Regions from separate parts of the Bradyrhizobium sp. SUTN9-2 genome, predicted to be linked through region 2. Evidence: predicted binding sites of a transcription regulator. Region 2 holds the regulator's gene; each other region holds the start of a gene.
The links. Region 2 encodes PhoB, which activates phosphate uptake and scavenging genes when phosphate is short. Its sites were predicted from a motif close to TGTCATNNANCTGTCAT; they were not measured.

Region 1 (5,645 bases), 3.8 Mb from region 2:
GTGGAGAACCGCGGCAAATCATCCGCGGAGAACCTCAAGGTTTCCTGATGTCTCTCGCGGCATGCGAGCGATCATGACGTTGCCCCCGGCTCTGCCGGGGGATTTTGTTTCGAACTGCAGCAAAACAGCGCGTAGCTGGAGAAACGAATATCACCACCAATCGACCAGAGACGACGGCCGACGAACTCCAACGCCCAGCTTCGTCGTGCGACGAGAAGGCACTCACGCCGTTCGATGTTTTCGGCTCGGACCTTCCCGACGAGGCATTCGCGGGTGTGTTCGATCACCCCCGGCAAGTCGGCAGACTGGTCGATCGACTGCTCTACGGCTCTTGAGTCCCGAGCTGTCTAACTCACCACCGGCGATACCAAAAAATTCTCCGACGCTGCGCTTCCCGCCGTCTTGCAGACATCGCCCTCGATGCGGACCTTGCCGGCCGCGAGCAGCCGCAGCGCCTCGGGATAGATGCGGTGCTCGACTTCGAGGATGCGCTCGGACAGCGTCTCCGCGGTATCGTGGTCGCTGACGGGAACCGCGCCCTGCATCACGATCGGGCCGGCATCGGTCTCGGGAATGACGAAGTGCACCGTCGCGCCGGAGAGCTTGACGCCGGCGCGCAGGGCCTGGCCGTGCGGGTCGAGGCCGGGGAACGATGGCAGCAGCGAGGGATGGATGTTGAGCATCCGCCCGTACCAGGCCTTGGTGAACTCGGCCGTGAACAGGCGCATGAAGCCGCCGAGACAAATCAGCTCGATGCCGTGCTTGTCGAGCGCGGCCTGCAGCACCGTCTCGAAGCCGGCGCGGTCCTTGCCGAACGGCTTGCTTTCGATCACCTCGGTGGTCACGCCGCTCGCCCGGGCGCGTTCGAGGCCGGGCGCATCCGCCTTGTTAGAGATGACGAGCGAGATCTCCGCCGGGAAATCCGCGGCGGCGGCTGCCCTGATCAGCGCAGCCATGTTGGAGCCGCGCCCGGAAATCAGGATGGCGACGCGGCGCTTCATCACGGCGCCAGTCATTATAGCGCCATGTCGAGGTGGCCGTTATAGACGACGCGGTGCTCGCCCTCGGCCGGAATCACGGTGCCGAGCTGCGCCACGGTCTCGCCGGCGTCGGTGAAGACTTCGACGACCTTGTCGACCTTGTCGGGCTCGACGATCGCGATCATGCCGATGCCGCAATTGAAGGTGCGCAGCATTTCCAGCTCGGCGATGCCGGCTTGGGCCGCCAGCCATTTGAACACCGGCAGCACCGGCAGGCGTGCCAGGTCGATGCCGACACCGAGATGCTTCGGCAGCACGCGCGGGATGTTGTCGGTGAAGCCGCCGCCGGTGATGTGGGCGAGCCCCTTCACCGCCCCGGTCTCGCGGATCGCGCGCAGGCAGGATTTCACGTACAGCCTGGTCGGCGTCAGCAGCGCGCCGCCGAGTGTCATCACCGGCGCGAACGGCGCCTGCGCCTCGAAGCCGAGGCCCGACTGCTCGACGATCTTGCGGACCAGCGAGAAGCCGTTGGAATGCACGCCGGACGAAGCGAGACCGATCACGGCATCGCCCGAGGCGATGTCCTTGCGCGGCAACAACGTACCGCGCTCGGCGGCGCCGACGGCAAAGCCGCCGAGATCGTAGTCGCCGTCCTTGTAGAGGCCGGGCATTTCGGCAGTCTCCCCGCCGATCAAAGCGCAGCCGGATTCGCGGCATCCCTCCGCAACGCCCGCGACGATGGCGGCCGTGGCCTCCGGATCGAGCTTGCCGCAGGCGAAATAGTCCAGGAAAAACAGCGGCTCGGCGCCCTGGACCACGAGGTCGTTGACGCTCATGGCGACGAGGTCGATGCCGATGCCGCCATGCAGGCCGGTCTCGATCGCGATCTTGACCTTGGTGCCGACACCGTCGGTCGCGGCCACGAGGACCGGATCCTTGAAGCCGGCCGCCTTGAGGTCGAACAGGCCGCCGAAGCCGCCGATCTCGGCATCGGCGCCTGGGCGCGCGGTGGCGCGCACCATCGGCTTGATCAGGTCGACCAGGCGGTTGCCCGCGTCGATATCGACGCCTGAATCGGCGTAAGTGAGGCCGTTTTTGCGGTCGGTCATGCCCGATTTCCAGTGGGTTTGCGGCTGGTTACGTTGAATTCCGGGGACGCGCAATGGCTCGCATGGCGCTCCCCGCTATACTATGTAGACATATCAACCGGTTCAGCCTGCAACGGGCCGGATTTGAGGTCAGAACCGGTGCCGGGAAGCGCTTTCGTGAGTATTCCGAATATCATTACCTTGGGCCGCATCATGCTGGTCCCGATCATCGTCTGGGCCATCGTGTCGAGCCAAATGGAGGTGGCGTTCGCCGTCTTCCTGATCGCCGGCATCAGCGATGCCGTGGACGGCTTTTTGGCCAAGCGCTTCAACATGACGAGCGAGCTCGGCGCCCTGCTCGATCCGCTCGCCGACAAGGCGCTGCTGGTCTCGATCTACATGGCGCTCGGCATCTGGGGCGCGATCCCGCGCTGGATCGTGATCCTGGTGGTCTCGCGCGACATCATGATTGTCGCCGCCGTGATCGTGTCCTGGTTGTTCGACCGGCCGGTCGAGATGAAGCCGTCGAAAGTCTCCAAGCTCAACACGGTGGCACAAGTGGCATTCGCAGCTTTGGTGCTGGCGGCGCTTGCCTTCGGCTTCAAGCCCGCGCCTTATGATATCATCCTGATGGGTCTCGTCACGGTCTTCACGCTCTCCTCCGTGTCGCTCTATCTCGTCGAGTGGCTGCGGCACATGAGCACGATCGAGGCCAAATGAGCGGGGAAGCAGCCCAGCAAAAGGCCAAGTCCCGCACCATCAAGTCGAATCTCTACAAGCGGGCCGGCGCGCCGGCATGGAGCAGAGCAAGCGTGGCAGGCCGCGTTCATCCCCGACAATTGGCGTTTGCGCTTCCGCATGCGGAGAGCCTCAGCCGGGACAACTTCCTCGAAGGCCCCGCCAATGCGGCCGGTCTCGGCCTCATCGACGGCTGGCCGGAATGGCCGAACCGGATCATGTGGCTGACGGGCCCGGAAGGAAGCGGCAAGAGCCATCTCGCCGCGATCTGGGCCGAGGAAGCCGGCGCCCGCTCGACCACCGCCAATGCGCTGACCGCGACGGACGTGCCCGGCGCGCTCGCCACCGGCGCGCTGGTGGTCGAGGATCTCAAGGCTGGGGACTTCGACGAGCGTGCCCTGTTTCACCTGATGAACCTCGCCCGCGAGGACGGCGCCTACGTCCTGTTCACCGGCCGCGAGGCGCCGGCCGCGCTTCCGATCGAGCTTCGCGACCTGCGCTCGCGCCTGCGGGCCGTTCCGGCGGTCACGCTGCTGCCGCCCGACGACCAGCTGTTCCGCGGCCTCATCGTCAAGTTCTGCGCCGACCGCCAGCTCAATGTGGACGAGAGCGTGGTCGGCTACCTCGCGACGCGCCTGGAGCGGTCCTCGGCTGCCGCCCGGCGGGCCGTCGAGCTGCTCGACAGCGAAGCCCTACGGCTCGGCCGTCCCGTCACCCGGGCGCTGGCCGCCGAGCTGCTCCGGGACGCCTGACAGGCTCGCAGGCCTCCCCGAAGTCCGCTTGACGCGGCGCAGGGGCGGAACATCAATGTCATCGAAACGTCATCGCTCTAACACATGCTCCCGCCGATTTTTGCGCTTGAGTCGCAATTGGGGTGAACTGGATGGACCGACTTCTGATGGACTCTGCGCAAGCTGTTGAAACGAAAGAGAAAGCCCCGGAAACCGAGAGCCTTCCGGCGATCGCGTCCAGTCCCGAGCGGTTCATCAATCGCGAGCTGTCCTGGCTGCATTTCAATCGCCGCGTCCTGGAGGAATCAGTCAATCCCAGCCACCCCGTGCTGGAGCGGGTGCGATTCCTGTCGATTTCGGCCAATAACCTCGACGAGTTCTTCATGGTTCGCGTCGCCGGCATCAAGGCCCAAGTCCGCGAGGGCATCGCCGAGCGCAGCCCCGACGGCCTGACGCCGTCCGAACAGCTCGCGCTGATCAACCGCACCGTCTCCCAGCTCGCTTCCGACCAGCAGGCGATCTGGCGCGACCTGCGCGCCACGTTGGCCGAGGTCGGCATCGTGCTGGTCGACGGCAAGGACGTCACAAAGGCGGAACGAACCTGGATCGAGGACTACTTCCTCCACAACGTGTTCCCTCTCCTGACCCCGCTGGCGATCGATCCGGCCCACCCTTTCCCGTTCATTCCGAGCCTCGGCTTCACCATCGCACTGCAGCTCACGCGCGCTGCCGACGGCAAGCAGATGAACGCGCTGATCCGCATGCCCGGCAAGATCGACCGCTTCATCCGCCTGCCGGCGGATGGCACGGTGCGCCTGATCTCGCTGGAGCAGGCCACCGCCCTGTTCATCAACCGCCTGTTCCCCGGCTACAATCTGCACGGCCAAGGCGCCTTCCGGATCATCCGCGACTCCGAGCTCGAAATCGAGGAGGAGGCCGAAGATCTCGTCCGCCTGTTCGAGACCGCACTGAAGCGCCGCCGCCGCGGATCGGTGATCCGGCTCGAGATCGACGCCAAGATGCCGGAGCAGCTGCGCAGCTTCGTGCAGCACGCGCTCTCCGCCGCCGACGACGAGATCTTCCTGGTCGACGGCGTGCAGGCGATGAACGAGCTCTCGCAGCTCACCCGCCTCGACCGGCCCGACCTCGAATTCACCCCTTACGTGCCGCGCCACCCCGAACGCGTGCGCGAGCATGGCGGCGACATCTTCGCCGCGATCCGGCAGAAGGACCTGATCGTCCACCATCCCTACGAGTCGTTCGACGTGGTGGTGCAATTCCTGCAGCAGGCCACGCGCGACCCCGACGTCGTTGCGATCAAGCAGACGCTCTACCGCACCTCCAACAATTCACCGATCGTGCGCGCGCTGGCCGAAGCGGCCGAAGCCGGCAAATCAGTCACCGCGCTGATCGAGCTGAAAGCGCGGTTCGACGAAGAAGCCAACATCCGCTGGGCACGCGATCTCGAACGCGCCGGCGTGCAGGTCGTCTACGGCTTCCTCGAATTGAAGACGCACGCGAAGCTCTCGATGGTGGTGCGCCGCGAGGGCGGCAGCCTGACGACCTACGTCCATACCGGCACCGGCAATTATCACCCGGTCACCGCGCGCATCTACACCGATCTCTCCTACTTCACCTCGGACCCGACGATCGGCCGCGATGCCGCGCGCGTGTTCAATTTCATCACCGGCTATGCCGCGCCGAGCGATCTGGAAAAGATGGCGGTGTCGCCGCTGACCTTGCGCAAGCGCATCATCGAGCACATCCAGGGCGAGACCGCACATGCGCGGCATGGCCGTCCCGGCGCGGTCTGGATGAAGATGAACGCGCTGGTCGATCCTGATATCATCGACGCGCTCTACGAGGCCTCGCAGGCCGGTGTCCAGGTCGAGCTCGTGGTGCGCGGCATCTGCTGCCTTAGGCCCGGCATTCCCGGTCTGTCGGAGAACATCCGCGTCAAGTCGATCATCGGCCGCTTCCTGGAACATGGCCGAATCTACTGCTTCGGCATGGGCCAGGGACTGCCGAGCGCGAAAGCGGCTGTGTATATCTCGTCCGCCGACATGATGCCGCGCAACCTCGACCGCCGCGTCGAGGTGCTGTGTCCG
Region 2 (5,645 bases):
CCGCGGCCGAGCTGCATCTCGGCGCCGGTGAGCATGATCGCCTCGCCGCCGAGCTGGCGCATGCCGACGTCGAACGAGACGCGGGTGCGGGTCGAGGGACGCTCGAAGATCATCGCCAGCGTCTTGCCCTCGAGCGGCCTGACCGGCTGCTGCGCCTTCTGCTTCGCCTTCATGGCGGAAGAGGCGGCGAGCATGCTCTTGAGCTCCGAGAGCGGCAGCTCGTTGATGTCCAGGAAGTGCTTGGGAGCTTTGTTGGGCGTCGTGCTCATCAGCTTGCCGCCCGCTTGGTCTGGCTGGAGGAGATCGCAGCGCAGGCGCGCTCTAACCGGCCGACGCTGTCCTCGATCTCCGCTTCCGTGACGATCAGGGGCGGCAGGAAGCGCACGACATTGTCGCCGGCCCCGACGGTGAGCAGCTTTTCGGCGCGCAGCGCCGCGACGAGATCGCCCGAGGGCACCACCGCCTTGATACCGATCAGCAGGCCCTCGCCGCGCACCTCGCTGACGATTTCGGGATGACGATCGATCACGGAGGCGAGCTTCTGCTTGAGCAGCAGCGACATCTTCTGCACGTGGTCGAAGAAGCCGGGCTTGAGCATGACATCGAGCACGGCGTTGGCAGCCGAGATCGCGAGCGGATTGCCGCCGAAGGTGGAGCCGTGCGAGCCGGGCCCCATGCCGGCCGCCGCGTCCGCGGTTGCCAGCACCGCGCCGATCGGAAAGCCGCCGCCGAGCGCCTTGGCGAGCGACATCACATCCGGTGTGACGCCGGTGCGCTTGTAGGCAAAGAGCTCGCCGGTGCGGCCCATGCCGGTCTGCACCTCGTCGAAGGCGAGCAACAGGCCGCGCTCGTTACAGAGTTCGCGCAGCGCCCTCAGGAAGGCGTGAGGTGCAGAACGAACGCCACCCTCGCCCTGGATCGGCTCGATGAGAATGCCGGCGGTGTGCGGACCAATCGCCTTCTTCACGGCGTCGAGGTCGCCGTGCGGCACCTGATCGAAGCCGTCCATCGGCGGACCGAAGCCCTCGAGATATTTCGCAGAGCCGGTGGCGGCGAGCGTCGCCAGCGTGCGGCCATGGAAGGCACCCTCGAAGGTGATCATGCGGTAACGCTCCGGATGCCCCTTGGAGAAGTGATGGTGGCGCACCAGCTTGATCACGCCTTCCAGCGCCTCGGCGCCGGAATTGCAGAAGAACACGAAGTCCGCAAAGCTCTCATTGCAGAGGCGGCTTGCGAGCTTCTCGCCGTCAGGGCTCTGGAACAGGTTCGACATGTGCCAGAGCTTGGTCGCCTGCTCCTGCAACGCCTTGACCAGCGCGGGATGGACATGGCCGAGCGCATTCACCGCGACACCCGAGGTGAAATCGAGATAGCGATCGCCGTTGGTCGCGATCAGCCAGCAGCCTTCGCCGCGCTCGAAACCGAGGTCGGCCCTGGCGAAAACGGGGAGCAAATGCGGCGCTGCGCTGTTAGTCATGACGTCACTTGAATGTTGCGGACGGTGTGAGGCATGCATTGCGCGACGCACCATCGACCGGCCCCGGAAAACGAAACGTGCCGCCTTTTAAGGGCGGCACGTGGCACTATCTTATGCCTGGCAAGACGGGTGTCAATGCCGCCCGGAAAGCCTCGCGAAACGCTGATTCCGTAGTCTTGCGGTGCCGATTTTGCGGGTTTTTCACCACGGAACATGTGGAAGCGAGTCGGCGGACTCTTGCGCGGGAGTCACGCCATATTGTAGCGTTTGGACTGTCAGATACGACATCTCGTGCAGCAGTTCTGATCCCAGAAGTCCTCATGTACCGGCGTAAACGTTCGGGCGTCTTGAGCGCGCCCGGCGAGCCTTAAGGGATTCTGACGGCACGGGTTTTTCAAGGCTAAAGCATTCGCTGCGAAGGCCCCAGGATGGCAGGCGCGCAGCGAGGGAAAGGGTGCAATGACGGTTTTGACCTGGTCCGATGATCGCGTCGAGCAGCTGAAGAAGCTCTGGGAGGCCGGACTTTCGGCCAGCCAGATCGCGGCGGAGCTCGGCAATGTGACCCGCAATGCCGTGATCGGCAAGGTGCACCGGCTCGGCCTGTCCGGCCGCGCCAAGAGCCCTTCATCGGCAGCGCCGCGGCCGCGCAAGGCACGGCCCGCGCAGCATATGATGCGGGTGACCCGCCCCGTCGCGCGCGGCAACACCGCGTTGGCGCAGGCCTTCGAGGTCGAGTTGGAAGCCGAGCCGGTTACCTACGACAACGTGGTGCCGATGAGCCAGCGGCTGTCGCTGCTGGAATTGAACGAGGCGACCTGCCACTGGCCGGTCGGCGATCCCTCGAGCCCGGATTTCTTCTTCTGCGGCGGCAAGGCGCTCTCCGGCCTGCCCTATTGTGCCCAGCATTCGCGCGTGGCCTATCAGCCCGCAGCGGATCGCCGTCGCGCAGCACCGAAACCGGGCACGCGGTGAGCTTGCGGAATTCCCTGATCGCCAAGCTTGATCGCCAAGACTGCAGCCGTCACACGATGACGGCTCCCAATCGCTCGGTGTCATCCCCGCGAATGCGGGATCCGTAACCGCGGGGCGCAATCGTTGCGCGAGATGGTCACTCCGTGTCTTCGCCAAACCACGTCCTGTGGCTGATCGCGAAGAGCGCAAGCGCTCGCGCTGAGATCCCGGGCTCACGCTGCGCGCGCCCGGGGATGACGGCCGAGATCGGCGCCGCAGTTCGCCAAACCAGCTGTCGCTGGCGCCTTACGTCTGCTCAGCCTTCGCGAAGCGATCGTCCAGCGCGTAGCCGGCGCCGCGGACGGTGCGGATCGGGTCCTGCTCGCGGCCAAGATTGAGCAGCTTGCGCAGGCGGCCGATATGGACGTCGACGGTGCGCTCGTCGATGTAGATGTCGCGGCCCCAGACGCTGTCGAGCAGCTGCTCGCGCGAGAACACGCGGCCGGGATGCTCCAGGAAGAACTCCAGCAGGCGATATTCGGTCGGACCGAGATCGATCGGCCGGCCCGAGCGCGCCACGCGGCGCTTGTCGCGGTCGAGCTCGATATCGCCATAGGCGAGCACAGTGGCGAGGCGCTCGGGACTCGCACGCCTGAGCAGGCCCTTCACGCGCGCAAGCAGTTCCGGCACCGAGAACGGCTTGACGATATAATCATCCGCGCCGGTCGCGAGCCCGCGCACCCGTTCGCTCTCCTCGCCGCGCGCGGTGAGCATGATGATCGGCAGCTGCTTGGTCTCGGGGCGGGTCCGAAGCCGCCGGCACAGCTCGATGCCTGACAGGCCCGGCAGCATCCAGTCGAGCACGATCAGATCGGGAATGTGCTCCTTGAGGCGGGTGTCGGCGTCATCGCCGCGCATCACCGTCTCGACGTCATAGCCGTCGCCTTCGAGGTTGTAGCGAAGAAGCTCGGTGAGAGCTTCCTCGTCCTCAACCACCATAATGCGTGCGCCCATGTGGTCGTAGCTCCTTAAGTCGTCAGGTGTTCGGCACCGTCGTGGCGAAGGTCGTCATGTCGCCCTTCGGCCGCTTGTCGGTGATCGCCTGGCCCTCGATCATGTAGAACACGGTCTCGGCGATGTTGGTGGCGTGGTCGCCGATCCGCTCGATGTTCTTGGCACAGAACATCAGGTGGATGCAGAACGAGATGTTGCGCGGATCCTCCATCATGTAGGTGAGGAGCTCGCGGAACAGCGAGGTGCAGATGGCGTCGACTTCTTCGTCGCCCTTCCACACCGCCATCGCCGCCGGCAGGTCGTGCGCGGCATAGGCGTCCAGTACCGACTTGACCTGCTGCTGCACGAGGTCGGTCATGTGCTCCAGGCCGCGGAACAGCTTGAGCGGATGGAAATCCGTCTCCAGCGCCGCGACGCGCTTGCCCATATTCTTGGCGAGATCGCCGATGCGCTCGAGATCGGTCGCAACGCGCATCGCGCCGACGATCTCGCGCAGGTCGACGGCCATCGGCTGGCGGCGGGCGATGGTGAGCACGGCGCGCTCCTCGATGCGCTTCTGCAGCGCGTCGAGCTCGACGTCGGTGGCGACGACGCGCTGGCCGAGCGCGACGTCGCGGCGGATCAGCGCGTCGACGGAATCGACGATCATGCGCTCGGCGATGCCGCCCATCTCGGCGACCAGGCGGGTGAGCTCCTGAAGGTCGCTGTCGAAAGCCTTTACGGTATGTTCAGAACCCATGTTCCGTCTCCTCAGCCGAACCGGCCGGTGATGTAATCCTGCGTGCGCCGATCGCTCGGCGACGTGAAGATCTTGCTGGTGTCGTCGAACTCGATCAACTCGCCGAGATACATGAAGGCGGTCTTGTCGGAAACGCGCGCGGCCTGCTGCATGTTGTGGGTGACGATCGCGATCGTGTAGTTCTCGGACAATTCCTGGATCAGCTCCTCGACCTTGGCGGTCGAGATCGGGTCGAGCGCCGAGCAGGGCTCGTCAAACAGGATCACCTCGGGCCGCACCGCGACGGTGCGGGCGATGCAGAGGCGCTGCTGCTGGCCGCCGGAGAGCGACAGGCCGGAGGCATTGAGCTTGTCCTTGACCTCGTTCCACAGCGCGCCACCGCGCAGTGCCTTCTCGACGCGGTCGTCCATCTCGGACTTGGAGATCTTCTCATAGAGACGAATGCCGAAGGCGATGTTCTCGTAGATCGTCATCGGGAACGGCGTCGGCTTCTGGAACACCATGCCGACCCGGGCGCGGAGCAGGTTGAGGTCGAGCTTGGGGTCGAGGATGTTGGTATGGTCGAGCAACAGCTGACCGTCGGCGCGCTGGCCCGGATAGAGGTCGTACATCCGGTTGAAGATGCGCAGCAGGGTGGACTTGCCGCAGCCGGACGGGCCGATGAACGCCGTGACGCGGTTGGTGCCGAGCGCCAGGTTGATGTTCTTCAGCGCGTGGTGGTCGCCGTAGTAGAAGTTGAGGTTGCGCGCCGTGACCTTGGCGGGCGCCTCGGGCAGGGGCTGCGAGCCGGGATGAACGGTCGGCGCGCTGACGGAAACAGACATTTCACTCATTTTGCAGTCCTCTCGGCGCCAAGGATGCGCGCGCCAATGTTAAGGGCAAGCACGGTCAGGGTGATCAACAGCGCGCCGCTCCAGGCGAGTTGCTTCCAATACTCGTAGGGGCTCTGCACGAAGTTGTTGATGGTGACAGGCAGGTTCGCCATCGTCTTGTTCAGGCCGAGGCTGAAGAACTGGTTCGACAGTGCCGTGAACAACAGCGGCGCGGTCTCGCCGGCGACGCGGGCGGTCGCCAGCAGCACGCCGGTGATGAGGCCGGAGCGCGCGGCACGATAGGCGATACGCTTGATCACCAGCGAGCGCGGCAGGCCGAGCGCGCTGGCAGCTTCGCGCAACGGATTCGGCACCAGCAGTAGCATGTCTTCGGTGGTGCGCACGACGACCGGGATCACGATGACGGCAAGCGCCAGCGCGCCCGCAATCGCCGAGAAGCCGCGCATCGGCACCACCACCGCGCCATAGATGAAGAGGCCGATGATGATCGAGGGTGCCGACAGGAGAATGTCGTTGATGAAGCGGATCACCGAGGTCAGCTTGTCGTTGCGGCCGTACTCGGCGAGATAGGTGCCGGCGAACAGGCCGAGCGGCGCGCCGATGCCGACGCCGATCACGGTCATGATCAACG
Region 3 (5,645 bases), 3.9 Mb from region 2:
GAGCTTGGCTTTCATGCCGCGGCTGAGCTTGCCCGAACACAGGCGCGCAAACGCGATGCGGTCGCGGTGGTTGGGATCCATGTTGGCCTGGATCTTGAACACGAAGGCGCTCATGCGCGGATCGGTGGCCTCGACCTTGCGCTGGTCGCTGTCCTGTGCGCGCGGCTCGGGCGCGAACTTGCCGAGACCCTCCAGGAGGTCGCCGACGCCGAAATTGCGCAGCGCGCTGCCGAAATAGACCGGCGTCAGATGTCCCTCGCGGAACGCGTCCAGCTCGAACGGCTTCGACGCCTCGGTGACGAGCTCGAGCTCGTCCTTCACGGCGGAGACGTCGAGATTGGCGTTGAGCTTGGCGAGCTCTTCGATCTCGATCTCGAGCGCCGCGCCGGTCTTGGCGCCGCCGCCTTCGAGCAGGCGCACGCCGCCATTGACGACGTCATAGGTGCCGAGGAAGTCGCGGCCGCGGCCGACCGGCCAGGTCATCGGCGTGGTGTCGAGCGCCAGCGTCTTCTCGATCTCGTCGAGCAGCTCGAACACGTCGCGGCTCTCGCGGTCCATCTTGTTGATGAAGGTGATGATCGGGATGTCGCGCAGACGGCACACCTCGAACAGCTTTCGGGTGCGCGCCTCGATACCCTTGGCCGCGTCGATCACCATCACGGCGGAATCGACCGCCGTCAGCGTGCGATAGGTATCTTCCGAAAAGTCCTCGTGGCCCGGCGTGTCCAGCAGGTTGAAGACGAGGCCTTCGAACTCGAAGGTCATCACCGAGGTCACCACCGAGATGCCGCGCTCGCGCTCGATCTTCATCCAGTCCGAACGCGTGTTGCGCCGCTCGCCTTTGGCCTTGACCTGGCCGGCGAGGTTGATAGCGCCGCCGAACAGCAGCAGCTTTTCGGTCAGCGTGGTCTTGCCGGCGTCGGGATGGGAGATGATCGCAAAGGTCCGCCGCCTCGCCACCTCGGCGGCAAGCGGGGAACGGGCCGGCGATTCGGCTGTGGTGGCGGCGATGTCGGACATGGCGGGAGCGTGTGGCAGGGAAAACGGGCCTGATCAAGCCTCATTTGGTGATTGCGAAGGTTTCCGGCCAGCCCCATATCCCCCTTTTGGGAGGACGACCTCCCTGCCCATCAGCACACCAGCCGCGGGGACGACCCTGCCTTGAATGGAGGGTCGTCATGGCCTGGAGCATCCTGTTCGTCGCCGGTCTCCTCGAGATCACCTGGGCCATCGGCCTGAAATACACCGAGGGCTTTAGCAAGCTTGTCCCGTCCGCGGTCACGCTCGCGGCCATGGCCGGCAGCGTCATCCTGCTCGGATTTGCGCTCAAATCCCTGCCCGTCGGAACCGCCTATGCGGTCTGGACCGGCATCGGCGCGGTCGGCACCGCGACGCTCGGCATGGTTCTGTTCGGCGAGCCGGCGACGGCCTTCCGCCTCGCCAGCATCGGCCTGATCGTCGCCGGCATCATCGGACTGAAGCTCGTCACTTGACGAGCTGGACCACCCACCAGGTCAGCGCGGCCACGATGCCTGAGGCCGGGATCGTGATCACCCAGGCATAGACGATGGAGCTTGCGACGTTCCAACGCACGGCCGAGACGCGGCGGGCGGCGCCGACGCCGACGATGGCGCCGGTGATGGTGTGGGTGGTCGAGACAGGAACCCCGAGGTAGGTCGCCATGAACAGGGTCACCGCGCCCCCGGTCTCGGCGCAAAAGCCCTGCATCGGGGTCAATTTCGTGATGCGCAGGCCCATGGTGCGGACGATGCGCCAGCCGCCCATCAGCGTGCCCAGCGCCATCGCCGCCTGGCACGACAGCACCACCCAGAACGGCACCGAGAACTCGCTGCCGAGATGGCCCTGCGAATAGAGCAACACCGCGATGATGCCCATGGTCTTCTGCGCGTCGTTGCCGCCATGGCCGAGCGAATAGAGCGAAGCGGAGACGAATTGCAGGATGCGGAAGGCGCGGTCGACCGCGAACGGCGTCGAGCGCACCGAGGCCCAGGACACGATCGCAACCAGCGCCATTGCGAGCAGGAAGCCAACCAGCGGCGACAGCACGATGGCCAGCACGGTCTTGGACAGGCCGCTCCACACCGCAGCCGAAATACCGGCCTTGGCCAAGCCGCCGCCGACTAGCCCGCCGATCAGCGCGTGCGACGACGACGATGGAATGCCGAGCGCCCAGGTCACGAGGTTCCAGACGATGGCGCCGACGAGGGCTGCGAAGATCACCTGGGCGTCGACGACCGCGGGATCGATGATGCCTGTGCCGATGGTCTGGGCGACGTGCAGCCCGAACACCAGGAACGCGATGAAATTGAAGAACGCGGCCCAAAACACCGCGAATTGCGGCCGCAGCACTCGGGTCGAGACGATGGTCGCGATCGAATTGGCGGCGTCGTGCAGGCCGTTCAGGAAGTCGAACAGCAGAGCGACGGCGATCAAGCCGACCAGGACGGGAAAAGCCAACGCAGCATCCACGGCGGCCCTGCCCTACACTTGCTCGATGACGATGCTGTTGATCTCGTTGGCGACGTCGTCGAAGCGGTCGGCGACCTTCTCGAGATGGTCGTAAATCTCGACGCCTACGATGAAGTCCATCGCATTGCCGTCGCGATGCTTGAGGAACAGCTCCTTCAGGCCGATGTCGTGGAGATCGTCGACACGGCCCTCGAGCTTGCCGAGCTCCTCGGTGATCGCGGTCAGCATGGCGACGTTCTTGCCGATCTCCTGCATCAGCGGCAGCGCACGGCCGACCAGATTGGCGCATTCGATCAAGAGTCCGCCGATCTCGCGCATCGGCGGCTCGAAACTGCGCACCTCGAACAGCATCACGGCCTTGGCCGTCTGCTGCATCTGGTCGATGGCATCGTCCAGCGACGTGATCAGGTTCTTGATGTCGCCGCGGTCGAACGGGGTGATGAAGGTGCGGCGCACCGCCGTCAGCACCTCGCGGGTGATATTGTCGGCGTCGTTCTCGAACTGGTTGACGCGCTGGCAATAGACCGGCGTCTCCTCGCCCCCGTTGAGCATGCCCTGGAGCGCGACCGCGCCCTGGATCACGGTCTGGGCATGGCGGTCGAACAGGTCGAAGAACCGCTCTTCCCTGGGCAGGAACGCACGAAACCATCGCATCATGGGGACAAACTACCGGTTGGAAAATGGTCAGGCCCGCAAGGGCTGTCACAAAACTGTCATAGACCATTTTCGATCCGCGCGCGTGTCGCCTCACGCCCGCGGAGCCGGATCATCCACCGCTTTCATGCATCAATGAAATTGATGCAATATCAGTTACTTAGAGCGAACGCCGGAAGTAATGCGCGATTTCGCCGACGACACCGCGGCGGAAGGTCAGCACGCAGACCACGAAGATCGCGCCTTGGATCACCGTCACCCACTGGCCGAAGCCGGCCAGATATTGCTGCATGGCGATGATCACGAAGGCGCCGACCACGGGACCGAAAACGGTGCCGAGCCCGCCGACCAGCGTCATCAGCACGACCTCGCCCGACATCGTCCAGTGCACGTCGGTGAGCGAAGCGTTCTGCGCCACGAACACCTTCAGCGCACCGGCAAGGCCGGCGAGCGTCCCCGACAGCACGAAGGCCAGGAACTTGTATTGGTCGGTGCGGTAGCCGAGCGAGATCGCGCGCTGCTCGTTCTCGCGGATCGACTTCAGCACCTCGCCGAACGGCGAGTTGATGATGCGGAAGATCAGGAGGAAGCCGGCGAGGAAGCCGACCAGCACGACATAGTACAGCACCGTCGGCTTGGACAGATCGAGCACGCCGAACATGCGTCCCTGTGGGATGCCCTGGATGCCGTCCTCACCATGGGTGAACGGGGCCTGGAGATAGATGAAGTACAGGAGCTGCGACAGCGCCAGCGTAATCATCGAGAAATAGATGCCCTGGCGTCGGATCGAGATGTAGCCGGTGACGATCGAGAGCACGAACGCCGCGGCGACGCCGACGAGAATGCCGAGCTCGGGCGGCAGCGCCCAGACCTTCAGCGCATGCGCGCTGCAATAGCCGGCCGTGCCTAAGAACATCGCGTGGCCGAACGACAGCAAGCCGCCATAGCCGACCAGCAGATTGAAGGCGCAGGCGAGCAGCGCAAAGCACAGCGCCTGCATCACGAAGAACGGATAGACGCCCGTGAACGGCACCGCTGCGAGCAGCAGCGCCATCACTGCGAATACAATCATCTCGTCGCGCATTGCGCGCGGGGTCACAGGAAGCGTGTCGTCCGTCAGGGTTGTCATCTCAGGCCGCCCTTCCCGTCAATCCCGTCGGCTTCACCAGCAGCACCAGCACCATCAGCACGAACACGACGGTGTTGGAGGCCTCGGGGTAGAAATACTTGGTCAGGCCTTCGATCACGCCGAGCGCAAAGCCGGTGATGATGGAGCCCATGATCGAGCCCATGCCGCCGATCACCACCACCGCGAACACGACGATGATGAGGTCGGCACCCATCAGCGGCCGCACCTGGTTGATCGGCGCCGAGAGCACGCCGGCAAGCGCGGCAAGGCCGACGCCGAGACCGTAAGTGAGCGTGATCATGCGCGGCACGTTGATGCCGAAGGCACGCACCAAGGTCGGATTTTCGGTCGCGGCGCGCAGGTAGGCGCCGAGCTGCGTCTTCTCGATCAGGAACCAGGTCGCAAGGCACACCGCCAGTGAGAACACGACGACCCAGCCGCGGTAGATCGGCAGGAACATGAAGCCGAGATTCATGCCGCCCCTGAGCTGGTCGGGGATGGCGTAAGGCAGGCCCGAGGAGCCGAAATAGTTCTGGAACACGCCCTGCACGATCAGCGCGATGCCGAAGGTCAGGAGCAGACCGTAGAGATGATCGAGCCCGGTCAGCCATTGCAGCATGGTCCGTTCCAGGATCATACCGAAGATGCCGACGATGATCGGCGCCAGCAGCAGCGCCCACCAATAGTTGATGCCGCCGAGGTTCAACAGGAAATAGGCGACGAAGGCGCCCATCATGTAGAGCGCGCCATGGGCGAAATTGATGATGTTGAGCATGCCGAAGATGACGGCAAGCCCGAGACTGAGCAGCGCGTAGAACGAGCCGTTGATCAGTCCCACCAGTAGCTGAGCGTAGAGAGCCTGCATCGATCCCGCACCCGGTCCCTTCTATTCCTCAACAACAGGCCGGCACCGCTGCGGCGCCGGCCCGCATCGTTCACCGTTACTTCTTCACCAGCGGACAGGCGCTTTCCGACAGCGGCCGGAAGGCCAGGTCGCCGGGAGTCGTGCCGATCAGCTTGTAATAGTCCCAGGGGCCCTTGGATTCCTCGGGCTTCTTGACCTCGAACAGATAGGCCGGATGCAGCTTGCGACCGTCCGCACGGATCGTTCCCTTGCCGAACAACGCATCGTCGGTCGGCATCTCCTTCATCTTGGCGACCACCTTGGCCCCGTCATGCGGATTGCCGCCCATCGCCTCCAGCGCCTTGAAGTAGTGCAGCAGGCCCGAATAGACGCCGGCCTGCACCATCGAGGGCATCGCCTTGTTCTTCATCCGCTCGGAAAAGCGTTTGGAGAAGGCGCGCGTGCCGTCGTTCATGTCCCAATAGAAGGTCTCGGTGAAATTCAAGCCCTGCGCCACCTTCAGACCGA
Region 4 (5,645 bases), 620 kb from region 2:
CGATCGCATAGGCCGAGATGATCGAGACCGCGATCTTGCCCAGCGCGATCAGGAGCGCCATCACCAGCGAGTTCAGCATCATGTTGCCGACCGGCTCGCGGGTCGAGCCGCTCGTGCCGACGAAGATGGTCTGGTAATAGGTCTCGAAGAAAAGACCCCCGGGCAGCAACGACATCTGCCCGTTGGCGATCACCGCGTTGTCCTGGGTGGACGCCACGAAGGCGAGATAGACCGGGAAGGCGACGATCGCGATCCCGATCCAGAGGATGATATGGGCAATGTAGCGCCGAAAGCCTTCTTCCTCGACCATCAGTAGGTCACCTTGCGTTCGACGAAGCGGAACTGGATGCCCGTCAGCACGATCACCATGATCATCAGGATCACCGATTGCGCCGCGGAGCTGCCGAGGTTTCCGCCGAGCAGGCCGTCGGTATAGACCTTGTAGACCAGCGTCTCCGTCGACTTGCCCGGACCGCCGCGGGTCATGGTGTCGATGATGCCGAACGTGTCGAAGAAGGCGTAGACGATGTTGACGACCAGGAGGAAGAAGATGGTCGGCGACAGCAGCGGGAAGATCACGGTCCAGAACCTGCGCATCGGGCGGGCGCCGTCGATCGCAGCCGCCTCGATCACGCTTCTGGGGATGCTCTGCAGGCCGGCGAGGAAGAACAGGAAGTTGTAGGAGATCTGCTTCCAGGCGGCGGCCAGGATGATCAGCGCTGCGGCCTGGTCGCCGTCGAGCAGTGGATTCCAGTCGATGCCCAGCGCCCGCAGGTAGCGCGAGAGCACGCCGAGCGAGGGATGCAGCATGAAGATCCAGAGCACGCCGACGACCGGCGGCGCCACCGCATAGGGCCAGATCAGCAGCGTGCGGTAGAGCATCGAGCCGCGCAGCGGCTTGTCTGCCATCACGGCCAGCAGCAGCGCGAACGACAGCGACGACACCGCGATCGCGAACGAGAAGAAGAAGGTGCGCAGGATCGCCTCGAAATAGGCGGGCTCCTTGAACAGCTCGATGTAGTTCTCGAACCAGACGAAGCTGGTCGACAGGCCGAAGGCGTCCTGCAGCAGGAACGACTGGATCATCGCCTGCAAGGCCGGCCAGTAGAAGAAAATCAGAACGATCGCGAGTTGCGGCGCAACCAGCGCATAGGGCAACAGCTTCGATTGGAAAATGGCTTGCTTTTGCATGATGCCCAGCGCGGCAGGCCGGGGGACCGGCCTGCCGCTTGTCGCCTTACTTCACGGCGGTCTTTTCGAACTGGCGCAGCATGGTGTTGCCGCGCTCGACGGCCGCGTCCAGCGCCTGCTTGGCGGTCTTCTTGCCGGCCAGCGCCTGCTCGATCTCCTCCGCCCAGACGTCACGGAGCTGCACCATGTTGCCGAGGCGCAGGCCGCGCGAATTCTCGGTCGGCTCCTTGTTGGTCAGCTCGAGCAGCGGCGTCTCCAGATAGGGCTGGTCCTTGTAGAAGCCATCCGCCTTGGCCTTCTCATAGGCCGCCTTGGTGATCGGCAGATAGCCCGAGGCCTTGTGGATGTAGACTTGGCGATCGGTGTCCGAGAGGAAGGAGAAGAATTTGGCGACGCCCTTGTAATCGTCCGCCGGTTTGCCGCCCATTACCCAGAGCGAGGCACCGCCGATGATCGAGTTCTGCGGCGCGCCCTTGGCGTCCGGGTAATAGGGCATCGGCACCGCGGTGAAGGCAAACTTGGCCTGCGCCTTGACGTTGCCGAAGAACGCGGACGAGGTCAGGTAGAGCGGACATTCGCCCGACGTGAAGCGGCCTTCGCCGGTGTTGGTGCGGCCGGCATAGTCGTAGGTCTTGTCCTTCTGGAGCTCGACCAGATTTTCGAGATGCTTGACCTGGAGCGGACCATTGAAGGACAGCACGGTGTCGAAGCCGTCGAGGCCGTTGGCCTTGCTGGCGAGCGGCACGTTGTGCCAGGCGGAGAGCTGCTCGAGATTGACCCAGGTGACCCAGGAGTTGGAGAAGCCGCAGGTGGCGTGGCCGGCCGCCTTCAGCTTCTTGGCGGCGTCGAACACTTCGGGCCAGGTCTTCGGCACCTCGACATTCGCTTTCTTCAGTGCGTCGAGGTTGACCCACATCACGGTCGAGGACGAGTTGAACGGGAAGGACAGCATCTCGCCCTTCGAGGTCGAGTAATAGCCGGTGATCGCAGGCAGATAGGCCTTCGGATCGAACTTCTCGCCGGTCTCGGCCATCAGCTTGTAGACCGGCTTCACGGCGCCGGTCGCGGCCATCATGGTGGCGGTGCCGACCTCGAACACCTGCATGATGTGCGGCGCGTTGCCGGCGCGGAACGCGGCGATGCCGGCGTTCATCGTGTCGGCGTAGTTGCCCTTGTAGGTCGGGATCACCTTGTAGTCGCTCTGCGTGGTGTTGAAATCGTTGGCGAGCCTGACGATGACGTCGTTGTTGGCGCCGGTCATCGCGTGCCACCACTGGATTTCGGTCACGGCAAGCGCCGGCGACGCGCCGAGACCAATTGTGAGTGCGACGGCCGCCGCCGTGCCAAAATGTCGAAGAGCCATCAAGAACCTCCCTTGCCCGTCACTAAAGAAGCGCTTGCGCTAGCAGCGCCATATGACGTTCACATGACTGTGTAAGCGGGAGAAACGAAAGCAGCAAGCGCGGCCAAATGGGAAGTTGTCAAATAGGCCAAGACGGAGCCGTCAGCCAACTCGTTCGCGCTGCACATGCGTGCGCGCGCCGCAGTGCGGCATTGAGATGAGGCACTATCGTGCCGCGGGCTCCGAACCTCTCCCACTTGCAAGCGGGAGAGGGAGCGCACCACCGTTGACGCTCGCCTTAGCTCAGCGTTTCCGCTCGGGACCGCAGACCGTGCCTTTTTCGACCATCGCGTCGATCTCGGCCTTGGAGTAGCCGAACTCGCCCAGCACCTCGGCCGCATGCTGGCTGAATTTCGGCGGCACGCGGCGCAGGCTCGGCTTGCTGCGGTCGAGCCGGATCGGCGAGGCAACGCCCTTGTACCAGTCCTTCTCGATAATATCGCCACGCGCGATCGTGTGCGGATTGGTCAACGCCTGGTCGATCTTCTGCACGGGACCTGCAGGCAGGCCGGCCGCGAGCAGGCGGTTGCACAGCGGCTCGGCCTCGTGCTGGCTGAACACGGCGGCTAGCTCGGCGCGCAGTGCCTCGCGATTGGCGATGCGGTCCTTGTTGCGGGCAAAGCGCGGATCGGTGCCGAGCTCGGGCTTGCCGATCTCCTTCGCCAGCTTGCGGAAAGTGCCGTCATTGCCGACGCCGATGAAGATGTTGTCGGTCTTGGTCGGGAAGATCGCGTAGGGCACGAGGTTCGGATGCTCGTTGCCGGTGAGACCAGGCGGCTTGCCGTGCATGAAATAATTCGCGGTGTGCGGATGCATGATGGCAAGGCCGGTCTCGTACAGCGTCGTCTCCAGGAACTGGCCCTTGCCCGACCGCTGCCGCTCCGACAGCGCCATCAATATGCCGATCGCCGCATAAAGTCCGGTGGTGATGTCGACCAGCGGCACGCCGATCCGCATCGGCCCGCTCTCGGGTGAGCCGGTGGCTGCGATCATGCCGGTCATGGCCTGGATGATGGCATCATAGCCGGGGTTGCCGCCGCGCGGGCCGTCGGCGCCGAAGCCGCAGATCCGGCAATGCACGAGGCGGGGATATTTCTTGCTGAGGACGTCGTTGCCGATGCCCCATTTCTCCAGCGTGCCCGGCTTGAAATTCTCGATCAGGACGTCGGCGGTCTCCAACATCTTGAGCAGCACGATTCGGCCGCCTTCGGAGGCGAGGTCGAGGCCGATCGAGCGCTTGTTGCGGTTGATGCCGACGAAATAGGCCGCATCCTCCTCGTGGAACGGAGGGCCCCATTCGCGCACCTCGTCGCCCGCGGGCGGCTCGACCTTGATCACGTCGGCGCCGTGGTCGGCGAGGATCTGGGTGCAGTAGGGACCGCCGAGCACGCGCGTGAGATCGATGACGCGCAATCCGCTCATGGCGCCCGTTGCTGCTTCAGTCATGCCTTCGCTTCCCTGTGTCGATCATTGGATCACAGGCCTAGCGAGGTTTGTTTGCGCCAGCAATGGCGCCGAGCGTGGAGCCGTATGCGCCGCCGAGCAGCCATGCCGCGGGGTGGCAAATTCCCTCGTAAGCGGCCGGCCCGAGGGGGGATTCCCGGGCCAGCCAATCCGCGCTGCCGATCAGACCACCGTCAGGCGAACGTCGACATTGCCGCGCGTGGCATTGGAGTACGGGCACACCTGATGCGCCTTCGCGACCAGCGCCTCGGCGTCTGCGCGGGCGAGACCCGGCAGCGAGACGGCGAGGTCGATGTCGAGGCCGAAACCGCCCTCGGAGCGCGGGCCGATGCCGACGGTCGAGGTGACCGAGGCATCCGCAGGCACCTTTGGGCCGCCCTGCGAGGCCACGAACTTCATCGCGCCGATGAAGCAGGCGGCATAGCCGGCCGCGAACAGCTGCTCGGGATTGTTTCCAGCGCCGCCGCCACCGCCGAGCTCCTTCGGCGTGGTGAGCTTGACGTCGAGCGCGCCGTCGAGGGTCGCAGCATGGCCGTCGCGGCCGCCGGTGGCCTTGGCGCTGGTTTTGTAGAGGACGTTCACAGACATTGTCGTCTCCTCGGGTCTTTCGGGGTTGGGGTGCGGGCTTTATCGCAGACAATTAGATTGTGCGCAATCTAATTCGTCCCGCCTCACAGTTAATTGTTCGCAATTGAATGTGGCGCCGGCCGGGACCAGAATGGGAGAAACGTGCAGGATTCTTCATGGCCCGGAAATCAACGGCGGTAGACCCGCTTAGTCTCGACAACCAGATCTGCTTTGCGGTCTATTCCGCTACGCACGCCTTTAACCGCGTCTACAAGCCGCTGCTCGATCGGCTCGGCCTGACCTATCCGCAATATCTGGTCATGCTGGTGCTGTGGGAGCGCGATGACGTGCCGGTCAAGGAGATCGGCGAGAAGCTGTTCCTGGATTCGGGCACGCTGACGCCGCTGCTGAAGCGGCTCGAGGCCGCCCATCTCGTCAGGCGCACCCGCTCGCGTGAGGACGAGCGCCAGGTTCTGATCGCCCTGACGCCGCAGGGCCATGCGCTGAAGGAAAAGGCCCGCAGCGTGCCGCAATCGATCCTGGCGGCATCGGACTGCTCGGTGTCGGAGCTGGTCGCGATGAAAGACGAGATCGTCGCGCTGAGGGATCGGCTGAATGCGGTGATCGGGGAGTAGGGGACTAAAGCCGCTTCTTGGCGAAGGCGCGGCCTGATGCTGACTTCAAGTACTTTTCGAATGCGACGGCCTGCTTCTCATCGCTGAATGCGACGTAAGTCTTGAGCCGCCAAGGTCCGTATTTCGAAGTGTGGGGCACCTCGCCAGCATTGTGCTTTGCCAGTCGGGCGCGGAGGTCGTCAGTGATCCCGACATAGAAGTGGAGAGAATCAAGGCTCTCAAGGATGTAGACGTACTTCACGGGCACACTCCTCGGTAGGCGAGGAGAGCTTACACCCGCTCTTGTTTTGCTGAAGCCCGGCTTCGCCCTTCGGGGCTTCGCCGCGGCAGCCTTCGCTAGCTTCGCCACGAGGGAGCGGAGCTGGCTTGCCGAGCCGTAGCTGGCG

Region 1: a site for PhoB is predicted at 3,615-3,631, ahead of XF30_RS23595 (RNA degradosome polyphosphate kinase). Genes of this name have one in related genera too.
Region 3: a site for PhoB is predicted at 3,191-3,207, ahead of XF30_RS24010 (DUF47 domain-containing protein). Genes of this name have one in related genera too.
Region 4: a site for PhoB is predicted at 2,607-2,623, ahead of ugpB (sn-glycerol-3-phosphate ABC transporter substrate-binding protein UgpB). Genes of this name have one in related genera too.

Annotation. Positions count from the first base shown of each region.
Region 1 is NZ_LAXE01000001.1:5,079,770-5,085,414, forward strand. Features, by position in the region: gene XF30_RS23570 (cold-shock protein) at 1-48, shown strand, start outside; gene purN (phosphoribosylglycinamide formyltransferase) at 348-1,001, opposite strand; gene purM (phosphoribosylformylglycinamidine cyclo-ligase) at 1,016-2,089, opposite strand; gene XF30_RS23585 (CDP-alcohol phosphatidyltransferase family protein) at 2,246-2,788, shown strand; gene XF30_RS23590 (P-loop NTPase family protein) at 2,881-3,558, shown strand; gene XF30_RS23595 (RNA degradosome polyphosphate kinase) at 3,705-5,645, shown strand, end outside.
Region 2 is NZ_LAXE01000001.1:1,264,014-1,269,658, reverse strand. Features, by position in the region: gene argF (ornithine carbamoyltransferase) at 1-269, opposite strand, end outside; gene XF30_RS05925 (aspartate aminotransferase family protein) at 269-1,477, opposite strand; gene XF30_RS05920 (GcrA family cell cycle regulator) at 1,937-2,449, shown strand; gene phoB (phosphate regulon transcriptional regulator PhoB) at 2,735-3,442, opposite strand; gene phoU (phosphate signaling complex protein PhoU) at 3,465-4,181, opposite strand; gene pstB (phosphate ABC transporter ATP-binding protein PstB) at 4,193-5,014, opposite strand; gene pstA (phosphate ABC transporter permease PstA) at 5,011-5,645, opposite strand, start outside.
Region 3 is NZ_LAXE01000001.1:5,163,391-5,169,035, forward strand. Features, by position in the region: gene XF30_RS23995 (peptide chain release factor 3) at 1-1,020, opposite strand, end outside; gene sugE (quaternary ammonium compound efflux SMR transporter SugE) at 1,179-1,493, shown strand; gene XF30_RS24005 (inorganic phosphate transporter) at 1,486-2,490, opposite strand; gene XF30_RS24010 (DUF47 domain-containing protein) at 2,503-3,147, opposite strand; gene XF30_RS24015 (branched-chain amino acid ABC transporter permease) at 3,305-4,273, opposite strand; gene XF30_RS24020 (branched-chain amino acid ABC transporter permease) at 4,275-5,138, opposite strand; gene XF30_RS24025 (ABC transporter substrate-binding protein) at 5,215-5,645, opposite strand, start outside.
Region 4 is NZ_LAXE01000001.1:641,368-647,012, reverse strand. Features, by position in the region: gene ugpE (sn-glycerol-3-phosphate ABC transporter permease UgpE) at 1-310, opposite strand, end outside; gene ugpA (sn-glycerol-3-phosphate ABC transporter permease UgpA) at 310-1,191, opposite strand; gene ugpB (sn-glycerol-3-phosphate ABC transporter substrate-binding protein UgpB) at 1,238-2,554, opposite strand; gene XF30_RS03025 (CaiB/BaiF CoA transferase family protein) at 2,837-4,039, opposite strand; gene XF30_RS03020 (organic hydroperoxide resistance protein) at 4,220-4,645, opposite strand; gene XF30_RS03015 (MarR family winged helix-turn-helix transcriptional regulator) at 4,801-5,259, shown strand; gene XF30_RS03010 (GIY-YIG nuclease family protein) at 5,264-5,500, opposite strand.